2 regions of the Brevibacillus gelatini genome follow, and region 2 is predicted to be linked to the other one. Evidence: a T-box and tRNA genes for the amino acid it is inferred to sense, from the RefSeq annotation. Region 2 holds a T-box; the other holds one or more tRNA genes.
What was found. A T-box is a leader RNA that pairs with one kind of tRNA and senses whether it is charged. The one in region 2 lies ahead of ileS (isoleucine--tRNA ligase), so its partner is inferred to be a tRNA-Ile.

Region 1: it encodes a tRNA-Ile, which carries the amino acid that the T-box ahead of ileS (isoleucine--tRNA ligase) is inferred to sense. The anticodon was not compared.

Annotation. Positions count from the first base shown of each region.
Region 1 covers NZ_CP154342.1:3,062,602-3,070,448, reverse strand. Annotated here, with positions in the region: gene AAFJ72_RS14825 (GNAT family N-acetyltransferase) at 1-263, opposite strand, end outside; gene AAFJ72_RS14820 (YjcG family protein) at 363-872, opposite strand; gene AAFJ72_RS14815 (hypothetical protein) at 1,024-1,182, shown strand; gene AAFJ72_RS14810 (alpha/beta hydrolase) at 1,185-1,889, opposite strand; gene AAFJ72_RS14805 (phosphatidylglycerophosphatase A family protein) at 2,146-2,736, shown strand; tRNA gene AAFJ72_RS14800 (tRNA-Ile) at 3,775-3,851, shown strand; tRNA gene AAFJ72_RS14795 (tRNA-Val) at 3,901-3,976, shown strand; gene AAFJ72_RS14790 (hypothetical protein) at 4,091-4,378, shown strand; one part of gene AAFJ72_RS14785 (IS5 family transposase) at 4,490-4,987, shown strand; one part of gene AAFJ72_RS14785 (IS5 family transposase) at 4,990-5,958, shown strand; gene AAFJ72_RS14780 (hypothetical protein) at 6,000-6,845, opposite strand; gene AAFJ72_RS14775 (DUF2357 domain-containing protein) at 7,001-7,756, shown strand; gene AAFJ72_RS14770 (HIT family protein) at 7,797-7,847, shown strand, end outside.
Region 2 covers NZ_CP154342.1:2,908,576-2,916,422, forward strand. Annotated here, with positions in the region: gene AAFJ72_RS13970 (YncE family protein) at 1-695, opposite strand, end outside; gene ileS (isoleucine--tRNA ligase) at 882-3,668, opposite strand; T-box leader at 3,718-3,981, opposite strand; gene AAFJ72_RS13980 (DivIVA domain-containing protein) at 4,053-4,538, opposite strand; gene AAFJ72_RS13985 (RNA-binding protein) at 4,638-5,411, opposite strand; gene AAFJ72_RS13990 (YggT family protein) at 5,422-5,685, opposite strand; gene AAFJ72_RS13995 (cell division protein SepF) at 5,715-6,140, opposite strand; gene AAFJ72_RS14000 (YggS family pyridoxal phosphate-dependent enzyme) at 6,190-6,891, opposite strand; gene pgeF (peptidoglycan editing factor PgeF) at 6,914-7,738, opposite strand; gene AAFJ72_RS14010 (YlmC/YmxH family sporulation protein) at 7,821-7,847, opposite strand, start outside.

The DNA of each region.
Region 1 (7,847 bases), 150 kb from region 2:
CCGCGCTCGCTTTTGAGTACCGCCACGCGCTCGACTTTTCCCACGCCGGGCGCATATGGCCGCAAGCGGCTTGCCCCGACGGGCTGTTGCTCGTTATACGCGACAAAATGAATGGTGCCGCTCTCCGGCTGGTCATGCTCGTCAATCTCCAGCTCGGCAGGCACCTTTTGCTCATCAATGAACACCGCTTTGCGCACGGCGAGAGCATCCTGCAATTGTTTGTCAGAGCTTGCTTTTTGGATGACATAGGATGGTTGCTTCATGATGGACACGTCCTTTTCTACTTGCCTTGCCGTAAAAAGTTGCCGAAAAAAGATTCCTCCCGGCAAGCCAATGCTTACGGGGAGGGCGATCCTTTTGCTTTATTTTTTCAGGAGGAACGTCTGGTACACGCTCCAGATGCCATCCTCCAGCTGATAGATCAGGTGGAAGCGGTCAATTTCGCTCGTCAGGTCGATTTTTGCCATGCTCAATTGTCCAGTTACATCCCGCAGCTCATCGTCGGACAGGTCGCGCCCGATGGTCAGATGCGGTACGTACGCATAGGTTTCTTTTTCCGCCACACACTGGTTCACGATCTTCTCGTGCAGAGCGGTAAACGGGTCTTTATTTTGCACGGCCAAATAAATGACGTTTGTCGTTGGATGGAAAGTAGACACCCGGTGGAAATGAGCAGTAAAGCTTTCGGTAGAGGAGGCAACCTGCTCCAGATGGCTTACCAGCTCTGGCAGCTTGGTTTCTTCAAGGTTAAAGGCTTCTTTCAAGCGGATATATGGAGGTACCAAAGCGTATGTCGGGTCATAGCGCTTCCGGTAAGAGTTGGCCACTTCTTGCACCTTGCTGGATGGAAAGATCACAATACTATACATCATGAGAACCACTCCTCCTTGCTATCTATAGTATATATGCTTTACAAGAGACTATTTTAACAGAAAATTCTTCATTTGTGTAATGTTATGCGCCGAACCGTATATTCTGGCCGCGTCGGGAAACACTGTGTAGTGCAAGGAGGTGCCGCACTGCATGTACACGGCCATGATGATGACATTCATTTTTCTCGTCTTGCTCCTGCTGGCAGTGCTGACCTTCACCATTTTGTCGGCGATTCGCAAAGGAGAGTTCGAAGAAGCTTTCGTTTCGCCCTTAAAGGATGAAGGCCCGCAGGAAGAACAGCCACGGTAAGTTTACCCGTAAAGCGTGCGCAGCATACCCGGCAGATTCTGCTGCCAGTGGCCCCACGTATGGTCACCCTCGAATGTTTCGTAGAAGAGGGTGGCCTTTTTCGTCTGCAAAATGGTTCGCAGTTCCTCGTTGGCCGCATACAGGTTCAGGACGCCGCGAGAAGAGTTCACAGCAGTTTCTTTTGTCCCGATTTCCAGATAAAACGTCTGCGGCACTGTCAGCTCAGCTTCCGCGACACGGCGGTTCAACTGTTCGTCCATGGCCCCCGACTGGCAAGCCACCTGGCCAAACGTATGCGGGTAAGCCAGCGCCGTAAACAGGGAGACGACGCCACCGAGCGATTCCCCAAGCAAGGTTCGCCCGTTGCCGAGCGGGTGCGTGGAATAATGCGAATCCACGAAGCTGACGACTTCATCAGCGAGGAAGCGGGTGTAGGCGAGATGCTCCTTGCCGTCCGGATGGTAGCGGTCAAACCGCTTTGTTTTTTCGACAGGAAGAAAAACGGCAATCAGATCGGGCAACTCTTTGTCCGCAATCATTCGGTCCAGCAAGGTCGCCATTCGGCCCATGGCCAAATAATCGTCGCCATCCTGCACGTAGAGGACCGGGTAGGAGTAGAGCGGTGAATAGCGTGTAGGGGTGTAGACAATCAGTTTTTCCGGCGTTCCCAGATGCCGGCTGTCCAAGACGATTTCCTCAAGAGCCACAGCGGTGTCCTCCTTATGGATGTTTGCACAAAAATCATTATACAGGAGAGCGCATGGCCTGCCCAATGCTTTCGTGTTGCGCGACCACGAAAAAGGCGGTCAGCTTGTGGCAAAGCGCTTTTTGCATGCCTTTTTCGCAAGCGGCGGGAAGGTTGCTCGCATGTTCTTTGGGCGAAAGATTGTCGCAATTTTGTCACCGTGTGATACTATGGTAGGAAACGACTTCACTTGATTTGTGGAAGGGGTTGTCTCTTATATGAAGAAGCAAGTACACAGCATCGAAGTCAGAAACGCTGCTCTCAATCGCCTGGCAGAACGTGGCGTCACGGTGGAGGACATCGCGGAGATCGTTTATCTCATGCAGTCTCCGTACCATCCCGGCCTGACCATGGAGCCGTGCATCGAGAGTGTGAAAGCTGTCCTGGAAAAAAGGGAAATGCAGCACGCTATTCTGGTGGGCATTGAGTTGGATACGCTGGCGGAAAAAGGGCTTTTGTCCGAACCGCTCCAGTCGATCATCGCCACAGACGAAGGCCTGTTCGGCTGCGACGAGACGCTGGCTTTGGGATCGGTCTTCGGATACGGCAGCATCGCCGTCACCACCTTCGGGCATCTGGACAAACATAAAGTCGGCGTCATCAAAAAACTGGATACCAAGTCGTCAGAAGGCCGCGTACACACATTCCTCGACGACCTGGTCGCAAGTGTGGCAGCAAACGCCTCCAGCCGGATGGCCCATCGCATGCGGGATGAGCAGGAAGCGGAGCTGGAGCGCTCGGAAGGAGAAGCGTTGAAAACGGAGCTGCGCGTGGAGGACGAAGGAAAAGGGACGGAGCAAGCAGGGTAGGGTAGCAGGGAAGGCTGTGGGATGTAATGGCCTGAATTGTTAGCTATCTATGTATTGTAGCTATCTATTTAAGTAGGTAGTGTGAGGCGTTTATTTGCCGAAGTTTTTTCTGATTTGCTGTTTTTCCGTTTGCCACGGAAGCTGTGGGAAAAGATATTGTGTTGGATGAGCGAGAGTCATTTTTTCGTTGGTGCTGTTTCCATGCTTGGGTTCGCTGCTGTTTGGGTGGGCGGAGCCGGAGGGTGGGGAGAGTAGCGGCGGGGGGATGGCTTTTGTTTTGGGGGGGGAGGGGGTGGGGTGTATTTCATTTATTTGCTTGTTCGATTACTTGCTTACTTGCTTGCTTACTTGCTTACTCGACGGGGCTGTCTCAAAAGTCGCTTTAATGACTTAGAGATGCCCTCTTTTGAAATTCAATAGCCCTAATAAACCAATGTTGCGTTTTGGTGATTTTGCTTATTGGGACTTTTTGGAAAGTCGCTTCTTTTGTATTGATGACAACTGTTGTCATCACTGTTGCCAAAAGCTCAACTGGAAAGCACAATCGGAAAGCTCATTTGGAAAGCTCATTTGGAAAGCTCCATTGGAAATCGCAGTTGGTAGCCTCACGGAAAGTTTTCTCAGTCGATAATCACACGGAACGCTTTGCTGAATACATCAACTGAAGGACTCAATTGAGTAACCAGCTAGTAACCAACTGAGTAACTTAACCAGTAGCTCAACCAATATCTAATCAATACCTCAACGAGTAATTCAACTGAAAGCCTTAACTGAAAGCTTGGGCATTAGCCTAAAAGGCTCAGGCTGGTGAATGGTTTTTCGAAGAACTTTTTGGTTTTTAGCGAGATTTTTTCAAAAGTGTGTGTGCAAGTTCTTGTTTTTGGGAGGGAGAATAGCACGCCAAAAGCCTGATTTTACGCGGTTTTTCGTGGGGTTTTCGTAGGAGTGAAAAAAATTACAAGAAATTATTCATTTCCTCTTGAAATCCATCTCGGGATGCTGTATAGTAATAAATGTGATCGACGTCCGGAGCGATTCGGGCCCTTAGCTCAGTTGGTCAGAGCGGTCGGCTCATAACCGATTGGTCGTAGGTTCGAGTCCTACAGGGCCCACCATTAAGCGAGTACATAAGTTGCTTGGTTCAAGATCACATACATATCTCACGATCCGGTAGCTCAGTTGGGAGAGCACCATCTTGACAGGGTGGGGGTCGCTGGTTCGAACCCAGTCCGGATCACCATAACGTAAAAACCGCGCCATATCAACGTTTTTGCCCGACCGAATGACCGCTGGACGTACCGGAAACTGTGACGCAAGGTGTCGGTGGTCGCGGAAGGTCGAACGAGGACTGGTCGTGAACCCATACGCTCCTATTCCGCATCAAACGGAAAGGGGCGTTTTTGCGTTTATGGGCGCGATGGACAAGCGTAAAGGGCGGAAAACAACTAAACTTGATCGTTTTTCTGTTAAATCGGATTTCTCACTCGATTTGATGTTTGAAAGGTTTTATTACGCGAAAGTGGCTGAGGGAAGTAAAGAGAGGACGTTAAAAAGTTATAGAGAGAATTATAAGTTTCTCACAGATTATTTAGATAGCCGCGGCATTGGACGAGATGTGCGAAATGTAACTAGGGCTTGCTGAACAATCAAATTCCTTAGAATTTACAAGGGTTTACGTGCTCTCGGATCGAAATTAGGTGCATGGAAAATACGATCTTTTCACCAAAAACCGTGCACGTGGAGTGAGCCGATCATGTATCGTATCCCCGAAAGCCAGCTACAGTTATTCGAAGATTTTTTCTTGCCGTTCGGTGGCAAATTGAATAAAGACAATCGTTGGGTTCAACTAGCCGCCATCATCCCGTGGTGGCGAGCGGAAGAAAAATACGCGAAGTCATTCAAGAAATCGATGCGTGGTCAAATCCCCTTGTCTGTCCGTATGGCTTTGGGGGCTTTGTACATTCAGGAGCGCATGCAGCTCGATGATCGAGAGACGGTGCAACAGATCACGGAAAACCTGTACTACCAATACTTCCTCGGGCTACCCGGTTTTCAGGATAAACCACCCTTTCATCATTCGCTCATGACTCATTTTCGCAAACGATTGGGTGCAGACGTTGTCACGCAAATCAATGAATGGATTCTGGAGGAAGAAGCAGCACGTGAGAAAGAAGATGACAAGAACGACCCTTCGGGTCCTTCGAAGAAGGACAAAACTTCTCATGCCTGCTCTGCTCAGGCTAGTGATGAGCAAGTGAAAATAAAGGAACACTCATGCTTGATGCGACCTGCGCACCAGCGGACATCTCGTATCCGACCGACCTGAAATTGCTGAACGAGGCACGGGAAAAGCTCGAAGCGATCATTGATGTGCTGCACGAGCCTTACATCGGAGAGACGAAAAAGCCAAGAACCTATCGCCACACCGCCCGTAAACGTTACCTCGAGATCGCCAAGAAACGCCGGGCTGGTGCCAAAGCCGTTCGGAAAGCGATTGGGAAGCAGCTTCGCTATGTCTCCCGAAATCTTCGCATCATCAAAATGCTTGCAGAGAAAACCAGCTTGAATCAACTGAGTCCTTGGCAGTATCGGCAATTGCTCGTCATATCCGAACTGTACCGCCAACAGCAGGAGATGTACAACAAACGTAGCCACTCGGTAGAAGATCGCATCGTCAGTCTTTCTCAGCCTCATGTACGTCCGATTGTACGCGGGAAAGTGAACGCATCCGTTGAGTTTGGGGCCAAGATAGCGATCAGTCTGGTGGATGGTTACGCTCGGATGGAGAAGCTGTCCTGGGATAACTTCAATGAAAGCATGACATTGAAAGCGGCCGTAGAGGCGTACGTCCAACGATATGGTTGCTATCCCGAAGCAATTCTTGCCGACCAAATCTACCGAAACCGGGAAAACCTTCGCTTTTGCAAGCAAAACGGCATACGGCTGAGCGGCCCGAGCTTAGGGCGTCCAAAGAAAGACGAGGAGCAAGATCGCAACCAGGCACGGCAGGATGCCTCGGCACGCAACGCAATCGAAGGGAAATTTGGAGAAGGCAAACGCTCCTACGGACTGGGGCGTATTCGAGCACGCCTTCGGGAGACAAGTGAAACCGTGATCGCCTTGCAACTGCTTGTCATGAATCTCGAACGCAAGCTACGTGTTCTCTTTTTGCCGATTTTCAGACTACTGTTGAATCTAAGCCGCCAGCCTCAATGGACCTAGAGACAAAATGTTCAGCAGCCCCTATTTAGAAGGTTAGGAGTTTACACAAAATAGTTTATAGACTCGAAAAGTCCAATAAGCCAGGGGGTTTCCGGATAGACTTGATACTTACCCGCCTTTGATTTAGTTAAGTTTCCTATTGAGCAGAAAAGTGAGAATTCATCCTTGGTAATTCGAGATAACCTATGAAAATCACCTGGAAACTCTACACTAAATCTCTCGTTAAACACCACAGAGAAGACATCGTTGTTTTTAGAGTCATTAGCGTTTAAGTAGCCGTAATCTTTACCGAATCTAATCGAGCTAAGGTTTCCAGTCACACATACGAGCTTACCTAGCAAAGCGTCAGATAAATCATCGACCGTTACATACCGAACTACATTGCGTTTCTTCCCAGAATTAACACCGTTTTCATCAAACGAAACTACTTGACTAATATTTGGATCTTGTTTACTTCGGTTCGCTTCCTTGGGATTTTGTCCATCTGTCTTTTCTGCTGATTCAGTCCTTGCGCTATCTTTTTTAGCTAATGCTCTTTTCATTATGTCTTTAGCACGTTTTTTATTTATGACAATTACATTGTTTGGTTCGTCAGTATCTTCAACGATTGTTACGCCGCCGCCAGGGGTTCTTTCAAATGCATATGAACATCCTTTTTTATGCTCATCTTTTGGCCATGTTGAAAAATATGCATTTCCTAATCCATTCTTGGGACGGTGATGTCTCAATCTTGCTTTACAATCCAAAATAGGACAATAAAGATGAGCACGAAATATCTTTCTGTACATTAGATGGTTAGTTTCTCTCATTTGATATAGGACTTCAGCACTTATATATTCTCTAAATTTATTTTCTGGACGAAAAGAAGACAGTCTAATTTTAGCCATTAGCATATTCTCCTTAGCAATAACTTTGAAACTAACTCAAGAATAGCATAATTTACCAGTGGGTGATTAGTAAATACTTAAGAAAAATTAATTTATATTGCTTGTCAAGAAAGTTGTTTTTTGGCCATCTTCACATGAAAAGAGATAATTTAGAGATGCAGCGAGCTTTCGAGGATATGCTGGACACAGCATGGTTATTCGATGTCGGTGATTTGCAGTACATTCCGGCAACTTCTACGGTACTACAAAACAAGTACGGCTACCGTCAGTGGTATTCGTTTTATCAGGAAAGTTTACTGGGTTCGAATTATCCGCTTCCATACCAAGATTTAATCGCGATGATTGAGGGTAGGAACATCGCTACTCTTTTCGAATACTGGTGTTATTTCAGTATCATCGATGCGATAAAGGAGATATCCGGTTTCCGACCAATCACCTTTAAACGGGAATTTAACGAAGATGGTATTCATGTGCTGCGCGATGGTCTGAAGGTAACGTTTCTTATCAGGCAAGAAAGTCTGGATGTATATTATAATAAGACGTTTGTCGGCCAAAGAACAGGAAGAGAAGGCTCCTATTCCCAAAGTTATCGGCCGGACATCAGCTTGCATTGGCGGAATCATTGGTATCATTTTGATGCCAAATTCAAGTACGCGGTAAGTTCGGATGAAGATGGCTGCAGCCGATTTGTAAAAAAAGAAGATATCGATAAAATGCACACGTACAAGGATGCAATCATCGGAACAAGGAGTGCATGGGTGCTGTTTCCTTCCGAGGTCGAAGGTTCCTATGAGTACTACGTCGATCCTCAGGACCAAAGCAGACGATCGGGAATTGGAGCAATCGGAGTTTTGCCTGGGAACATGAAAGAGTTAACCAATGTGGTGAATAAAATACTGGAAGTAAATTGAAGAAAATCTTTACCTTTAACAGAGGAAGAGGATGTAAAAAATGACTATGCAGATTCATACGGACAACAAAGACTTCCCCTGCCCATTCTGT
Region 2 (7,847 bases):
GGCTGCTTTACCCATCTCGGCTTTGGCCCTTTGGCGAATCCCGCGTAGACCGCGATATTTTTTTTCTGATACCAAATGACATCGTTAGGCGGAAGCTCTTGCGGCGTTTCTATCGTTTCCAGGATGGCGTATTTTCCGGCTGTCCGCTTCCCCACGCGAATTTTTTTGGCATACGGACCATAATTGTGCGATCCTCCCGTATTGACATAAAGCGTGATTCCATTCTCTACGGGGATGAAGGAACGGACAGCTCCCGGAACCGTAAACGTGTCGATGAGCGAAAAAGAATCCAAATCGACGAGCATAAACGGAAAGCCGGCTTTTGAGACCGAAGATGTAGCGATATAGGCAACCCGATCATGAATAAATATTTTGTGGGGAATGTAGGGCAAGGCTAGCGTTTGATATGAGAGATCATGGACGTTCACAGCATACAAGTTTTTCAATGGCTGCTCAATTCCGGGATCAATAGCGTACAACGTCTGCCCATCCACCTGCCCATCGATGAGAAAGTGACCGATTTTCTTTTCTTCCACTACCTTGTAGTCTTTATTCAAGATAACAATGTTTGCTTTACCCGTCTGTTTAATAACAGCTAAATGCGGTGTTTCCTTTTTCAAAGGTAATTCATTCACCGTCTGACAAGCCGTTGACAAAAGAAGGATTACCAACAGAAACACCAAGTATTTTTTCATCCGGATACCCCTCCAATCATACGTAAAAACGGACATAGTCTACTGCCCGCAGCAAAAACTTTTCCGGTCCCCAGCGCCGACAATCGTCCCACGATCAAGGAGACGTGCCATCCATTAAATTCCACTTTTTACACAAAAAACCTGCCATTCATCAGGAATGACAGGTTTTGATAACAACGTCTGAAATTACGATTCAGCTACATGCGCATAATGCTGCTCCACGATGTCTGCGCAGCGTACGCAAATCGTTGGATGCGCTTCGCGAGCGCCTACGTCCTGCTTTACGACACGGCAGCGTTCGCACTTTTGGCCGTCAGCCGCAGAAACGACGACTGCGATGCCTTCGAGCTGTGCTGCTTCAGCCGGAGCTGCTTCGCCGTGAGCGTGCAGATCGACGTGGGCGACGATGAACAAATCAGCGAGATCGTTCATGGCTGCCAACACTTTTGCTACTTCCTCTGTTTGCGGATAGAGTGCCAGCTTCGCGTCTACAGAGTTGCCGAACACTTTGTTGCGGCGTGCCTCTTCCATCGCTTTGAGCACTTCGTCGCGGACAGCGAGGAACGCGTCCCATTTGCTTTCCGCTTCCGCAGCGAAGCTTAAATGCTGCTCGTCGCCTTCTGGCATGTCGGTCAGCTGCACGCTTGGCTCGGCAACGCCCGGGATGAAGGACCATACTTCGTCGGCGGTATGCGGCAGAAGCGGCGCTACCAGCTTCACCAGGCTGAGCAGGCAATCGTACATGACGGTTTGGGCAGCGCGGCGTTTTGGGTTGTCAGGCGCTTCGACATACAGACGGTCTTTGCAGATGTCCAGATAGAAAGCAGACAGGTCGATTACGCAGAAGTTATGCACCGCATGGAAAACGGTATGGAACTGGTATTCATCATACGCCTTGCGGGAACGCTGCACGACCTTCGCTGCTTTTGCCAGCACATAACGATCCAGCTCGCCCAGTTGCTCATACGCTACGCGGTCTTTCGCCGGATCGAATCCATCGAGGTTGCCCAGCAGGAAGCGGAACGTGTTGCGGATTTTGCGGTACACTTCGGCGATCTGGTTCAGAATCGCATCGGAAATGCGCACGTCTGCCTGATAGTCAACCGATGCTACCCACAGGCGCAAGATGTCGGCACCCAGCTTGTCGATCACTTGCTGCGGTACAACCACGTTGCCGAGCGACTTGGACATTTTGCGGCCTTCTCCGTCGAGAGCAAAGCCGTGGCTCAGTACCGCCTTGTACGGCGCTGTGCCGTAGACGGCAACACCTGTGGACAGGGAAGAGTTGAACCAGCCGCGATACTGGTCGGAACCTTCCAGGTACATGTCAGCTGGCCATGGAAGACCGCGCTCGCACAGAACAGCCTGATGCGAAGATCCGGAGTCAAACCATACGTCCATGATGTCTGTTTCTTTGCGGAATTCTGTGCAGCCGCACTTGCTGCAAGCAAGCCCTTCCGGAATCAGCTCGTTTGCTTCACGGGCAAACCAGGCAGCGGAGCCTTCTTGGCGGAACAGCTCGGCAATGTGGTTGATCGTCGTGTCGTTGATGATCGGCTCATTGCACGACTTGCAATAGAAAATCGGAATCGGCACGCCCCAGACGCGCTGACGGGAAATGCACCAGTCGCCGCGGTCTGCGATCATGTTCGCCAGACGGGTTTCGCCCCAATGCGGAATCCACTTCACGTTCTTGATCGCTTCGAGCATTTGCTCGCGGAAGCCGTCGATGGAAGCAAACCATTGCTCTGTCGCACGGTAGATGACCGGCTTTTTCGTCCGCCAGTCGTGCGGGTAGGAGTGCGTGAAGAAGCTCAGCTTCAGAAGCGCTCCGTTTTCATTCAGCTTCTCGGTGACAACCTTGTTGGCATCCTCGTAGAAAAGACCTTCAAAACCAGGCGCTTCACTGGTCATTTTTCCTTCGTGGTCAACCGGGCAAAGCACGCCGAGATTGTATTTTTGTCCGATCACAAAGTCGTCTTCCCCGTGACCAGGAGCCGTATGCACGCAGCCTGTACCGGCATCCAGTGTGACGTGCTCGCCCAAAATCAGCGGCGATGTGCGGTCGTAGAATGGATGCTTGGTCACTACGCCCTCCAGCTCCTGACCTTTGAAGCTGGCGAGAATTTCCACACTTTCCCAGCCGATTTCCTTGCTCGCTGCTTCGATGAGGCCGTTTGCCACGAGGAATTTGCGGCCGTCTGCTTTGATGACGCTGTACTCCAGCTCAGGATGCAAAGAGATTGCCAGGTTCGCCGGGATCGTCCAAGGGGTGGTCGTCCAGATGACAACGCCTGTATCGGTATCGAGCTTGCCTTTGCCGTCTACGACCTGGAAGCTGACGTAGATGGAAGGAGAGCGCTTGTCCTTGTATTCGATTTCCGCATCAGCCAGTGCCGTCTCGGAAGACGGGGACCAGTAGACACAGCGGAGTCCTTTGTAAATGTAGCCTTTTTTCGCCATCTCGCCGAAAACGCGAACTTGGTGGGCTTCGTACTCAGGCAAAAGCGTGACATACGGATTTTCCCAGTCGCCGCGAACACCCAGACGCTTGAACTGATCGCGCTGCTTATCAATGTAGGACCAGGCGTACTCTTCGCAGCGCTTGCGGAAGTCATTCACCTCGATGCTGCGGCGATCCAGCCCTTGCGCATTGATAATCGCCTGCTCGATCGGCAAGCCGTGCGTATCCCAGCCTGGGATGTACGGTGCGTGGAAGCCTGCCATGGACTTGTAACGAACGATGAAGTCCTTGAGAATTTTGTTCAGCGCGTGCCCGATATGGATGTCTCCGTTGGCGTAAGGAGGGCCATCATGCAGCACGAATGGAGGACGTCCTTCGGTGCGGGCAAGCACTTGTTGATAAATGTTTTGCTCTTCCCATTTCTCCTGGATTTGCGGCTCGCGGGTCGGCAAGTTTCCGCGCATCGGGAAGTCGGTTTTGGGTAGCGATAACGTTTTGCTGTAGTCCATAGCCTTTTTTCACTCCTAAAAAATAAATAAAAGCCTTCTCTCATCCCCAAAAAGGGACGAGAAAAGGCTCCCGTGGTACCACCCTGATTGAACAAACCCGTCGTCAAGCGTGTCGCGGGATTTGTTCCACTCGTTCATTCGTAACGGGAATGACGCGCTCACTTACTTGCCTGCCACAACAACAGTGCAGCGAAGCTTTCGGATGTTGAACTCCCGGGTGATTTTCGGCGGAGGCAACTGGTCGGGTTTTCACCTGTTCCCGACTCTCTTTGACAGTGCGGTTCCACGTACTCTTCCCGTTCATCGTCTAGTCATCATATGGATTGATTTTTTCGACAAAGTTGTTTTCCATTATAGTACCATCATCGGCACAACGTCAATATTTTATTCAACAGCTACCGCAGAATCCGCCTGCTCGATGTCGTCCCATGCTCCGTGCTCCAGCATTTCCAGTTGGGCCTCCAAAAGTGTGCGGAAGCGCATGCGGTACACGGACGCGCGTTTTTTCAATTCTTCAATTTCAATCGCGATCTTGCGGGACTTCGCCAAGGCTTCGTTGACAATCCGGTCGGCGTTTTTCTCGGCTTCCTTCAGGATCAGTTGTGCTTCCTTGCGGGCATTGGACTTGACGTCCTCCGCCGTCTCCTGGGCTACCAGAATCGATTTGCTCAAGTTTTCTTCCAGGCTCTTATAGTGGTCCACACGCTCATTGAGGATGGCGATCCGTTCTTCCATTTCCTTTTTCTCTTTAATCAGAAGCTCAAAGTCTTTGATAACCTGATCGAGAAATTCGTTCACTTCGTCAATGTTGTAGCCGCGAAAGCCTGTGCTGAATTCTTTATTGTGTATATCCAATGGCGTTAATGGCACATGAACCCCCCACTTTTCCCGATAATTCGTACTTATGCTTTCGACAGATTCGGTATGGTTTCCTGCCTTTTCTTACATTTTTTTGCGTCCTGGTTCATTTTATGTAACCAGTCCGACAATCATGCGCAGTCTTCCGCTGCGCGTCGGGCCGGCTATCTGCAAAATTTTAAACCGCCCGTATCCGGCGAGCGACACCATATCGCCTTGCTGCAACTGCGTCGAAGGGTCTTCCGTGACCCTCCAGTTGACCTTGACTTTGCCCGCACGAATCGGCACCAGCGCCTTGGCCCGTGACATATTGTGCACTTCCCCGATTACCGCATCGATTCGCGGCGAAGGCACGGTAATCGTTTTTTCGGCAAAACGGGGAGCAGGCGGAGTAAACGACTCCCACGCCACGCGTTCAATCTGCACCGGGGTTCGGTGAATGTGCGTCACCTGCGTGCAGACAAAATCGGCAACTTCCTCGGCCACAATCGCATAGCATGTCCCGACGTCTGTCAGCATGTCGCCGAACTTTTCCCGCTTCAAGCCTGCGTGCAGGAGCGCTCCCATTACGTCGCGATGCTCCAGGGTGTGAAAGCGTTGGTCTGCCTTGATCGCCAAAAGGGCAAGCCGGAAGTCCTCCGGCTCCGCTTCCATGTACTCCGGATGAATGAGGACGCGCATCCGCTCGGCTCCTTCATAGCCGCCGCTCGCGGAAATTTTCACATCGCGCACTTGCGACGTAAGACTTTTCATAATGTGCCACTGCCGGGGGTCCACAAAATCAGTAAGGCGCATGGTCTGCTTACGCTCTGCCAGCGTCAGCATTTCCAGCGCCCGCTCCACAAAGGGACGTTCTTCTTTTGCAAAATGATCGAATACGCTCATAACACTCGTCCTACATCAGTTTTTCCAGAATGCTGACCAGACCGTACTCGGCAAAACGAAGGGCAATCAACGCGACGATAGGCGAAACATCAATGAAGCCGAGTGTGGGAATAAACCGGCGAAACGGAGCCAAATAAGGCTCTACCAGTCTCTCCAGCAGTTGTCCGATGCCCGTCGCCCGCATCTGCGGCACCCATGACATCAGAATGTAGGCGATAATCATGTATTGATATACCTCAAAGGCAAATCGAATTATGGTAAACAAGTATGCCATCGGCTCACCCTTTTTATCTTGTTAATCCGTTACTCTTCCATGACACTGGAGATCGTGCCTTGAATGTCTACGTGGTCAGGCGTGCACACAAAAATCGTATCGCCCACTTTTTGAATGTCGCCATTCAATGCGTAGACGGTCCCGCTCAAAAAGTCGATAATCCGCTTCGCCTGATCCTTTTCCACCCGATGCAGATTGACGACTACCGGTCTGCGATGGCGAAGGTTATCGGCGATGTCCTGTGCATCGCTGTAATGACGGGGTTCACAGAGAATCAAGCGGATTCCCTCCTTTTCCCGCGCCTGGAACGGCACCACGTTATTCGCCCGGCTGAAGGGCTGTTGCTTTTTATTGCCGGAATCGTATTCTTCCCGTTCCTCTTCTACCGTGGTTTCCTCGACGTATTCCTCGTTATCCAACCCCAGAAACCCCATCAATTTGTTCATCACACCCATACGCTGCTGCCTCCTCTCCTGCTCGTTGTCGCATCTGTCGTTTTTTGCCCTATTCGGGCTTGACCAAGACAGAACCCAAACGAATATATGTAGCTCCCTCTTCAATCGCCACTTCAAAATCACTCGACATGCCCATCGACAATTCTTCTATGTGAGCATGCGGGAACGCGCATTCATTGATCCGCGCCTTCCACTCGCAGAGGCCGCGAAATACCGGGCGCGCCTCCTCCTGATCTTCGACAACAGGCGCCATCGTCATTAATCCGACGATCTTTATATGTTTCATATTACTGGTTTCACGCAAAAAAGCCAATACATCGTTGGGACTAAGCCCAAATTTTGTCTCTTCTCCGGAAATATTGATCTGCAAAAAGCAGTTGACGACCTGGTCGAGCGCCACGGCCCGGCGATTCAGCTCCTGGGCGAGCGAGAGGCGGTCGAGCGAATGAACGTACGGGAAACGTCCGACGACCTCTTTTGCCTTATTGGTTTGCAGATGGCCGATGAAGTGCCAGGTGCCTCTATCCTTGTGCAGCTCGTATTTCGGCAAGGCGTCCTGCACCCGGTTTTCCCCGATATGCTCGATCCCGACATCCAGCAAATCACCGATTGCCTGCTCATCGACGTATTTGGTAACAGCGATGATTTTCACGTCCTCGCGGCGGCGGTTCGCTCTTGCGCAAGCCGCCTGGATGCGCTCCTCAATCGCCGCCAATCTTTGTTTCAACAATTCCTGCTCCTTGATACCCACAATGCGTGATCTCCCTTCTGCATTATTCCTTCCAGCCGATATACGAAGCCATGCGTCCTGTCATTTTGGCTGGTCCTGCTTCTTTTCGATGCGAGAAAAACAAGTCTGTCCGGCAACTTGTACACCAGTCAGTCACCAGCATATTTGCCCGGGAAATCCCTGCTTCCAGCAATATTTCCGTATTCAATCGCCGCAGATCGAGCATGTATTTCCCCTCCGTGGAAGCCAGGACAGCTGTCTCCCAGTTGCGTGCGCTCGTCCGCACCTGTGTCATGATCCGCTCATCCACCTCGTAGCAGCAGCCCCCGATCGACGGCCCGATGGCGACGCGGATGTCCCCCGGATTCGCCTGACAATGCGCTTTGAGCGACTTCACCATTTCTTCGGCAATACGCCCGACCGTCCCTTTCCAGCCGGCATGGGCAAGTCCAATCGCTCCTGAAGCCGGGTCGAGAAAATAAAGCGGCACGCAGTCCGCGTAAAACGACGTCAGCAAGATTCCCTTTTCCTGTGTAAACAGTCCGTCTGTGGCAGAAATGACGTCCGCGAGGCTCTCTTTGCCCGCACCACCCGCCATCACCTGACAGACGCGGTTGCCGTGAACCTGGTCGGCGCATGTCCACGCTGCAAAAGGCATCCCGACCTGCTCGGCCAGCTTTTTGCGGTTTGCGACCACATGCGCCGGATCGTCTCCCACGTGCAAGCCCATATTAAACGAGCCGTACGGTTCTTCACTTTCCCCGCCAAGGCGAACCGTAAACCCCGCCACGATGCCCGGAAAATCCGCTTCCCAGTCCGTCAGCCTCAAAATGGATTTGCCCTCTTCCAAAACAAACGGTTCTCTCATCCTGTCACCTTCCTCATATGGCTTATCATACCATAGCCGAAAAGAAAAGAAAGGCTAACCCCGCGCCTTTCTCCCTCTACGCTCAGTATTCATCTCCGCCAGAGGTTCT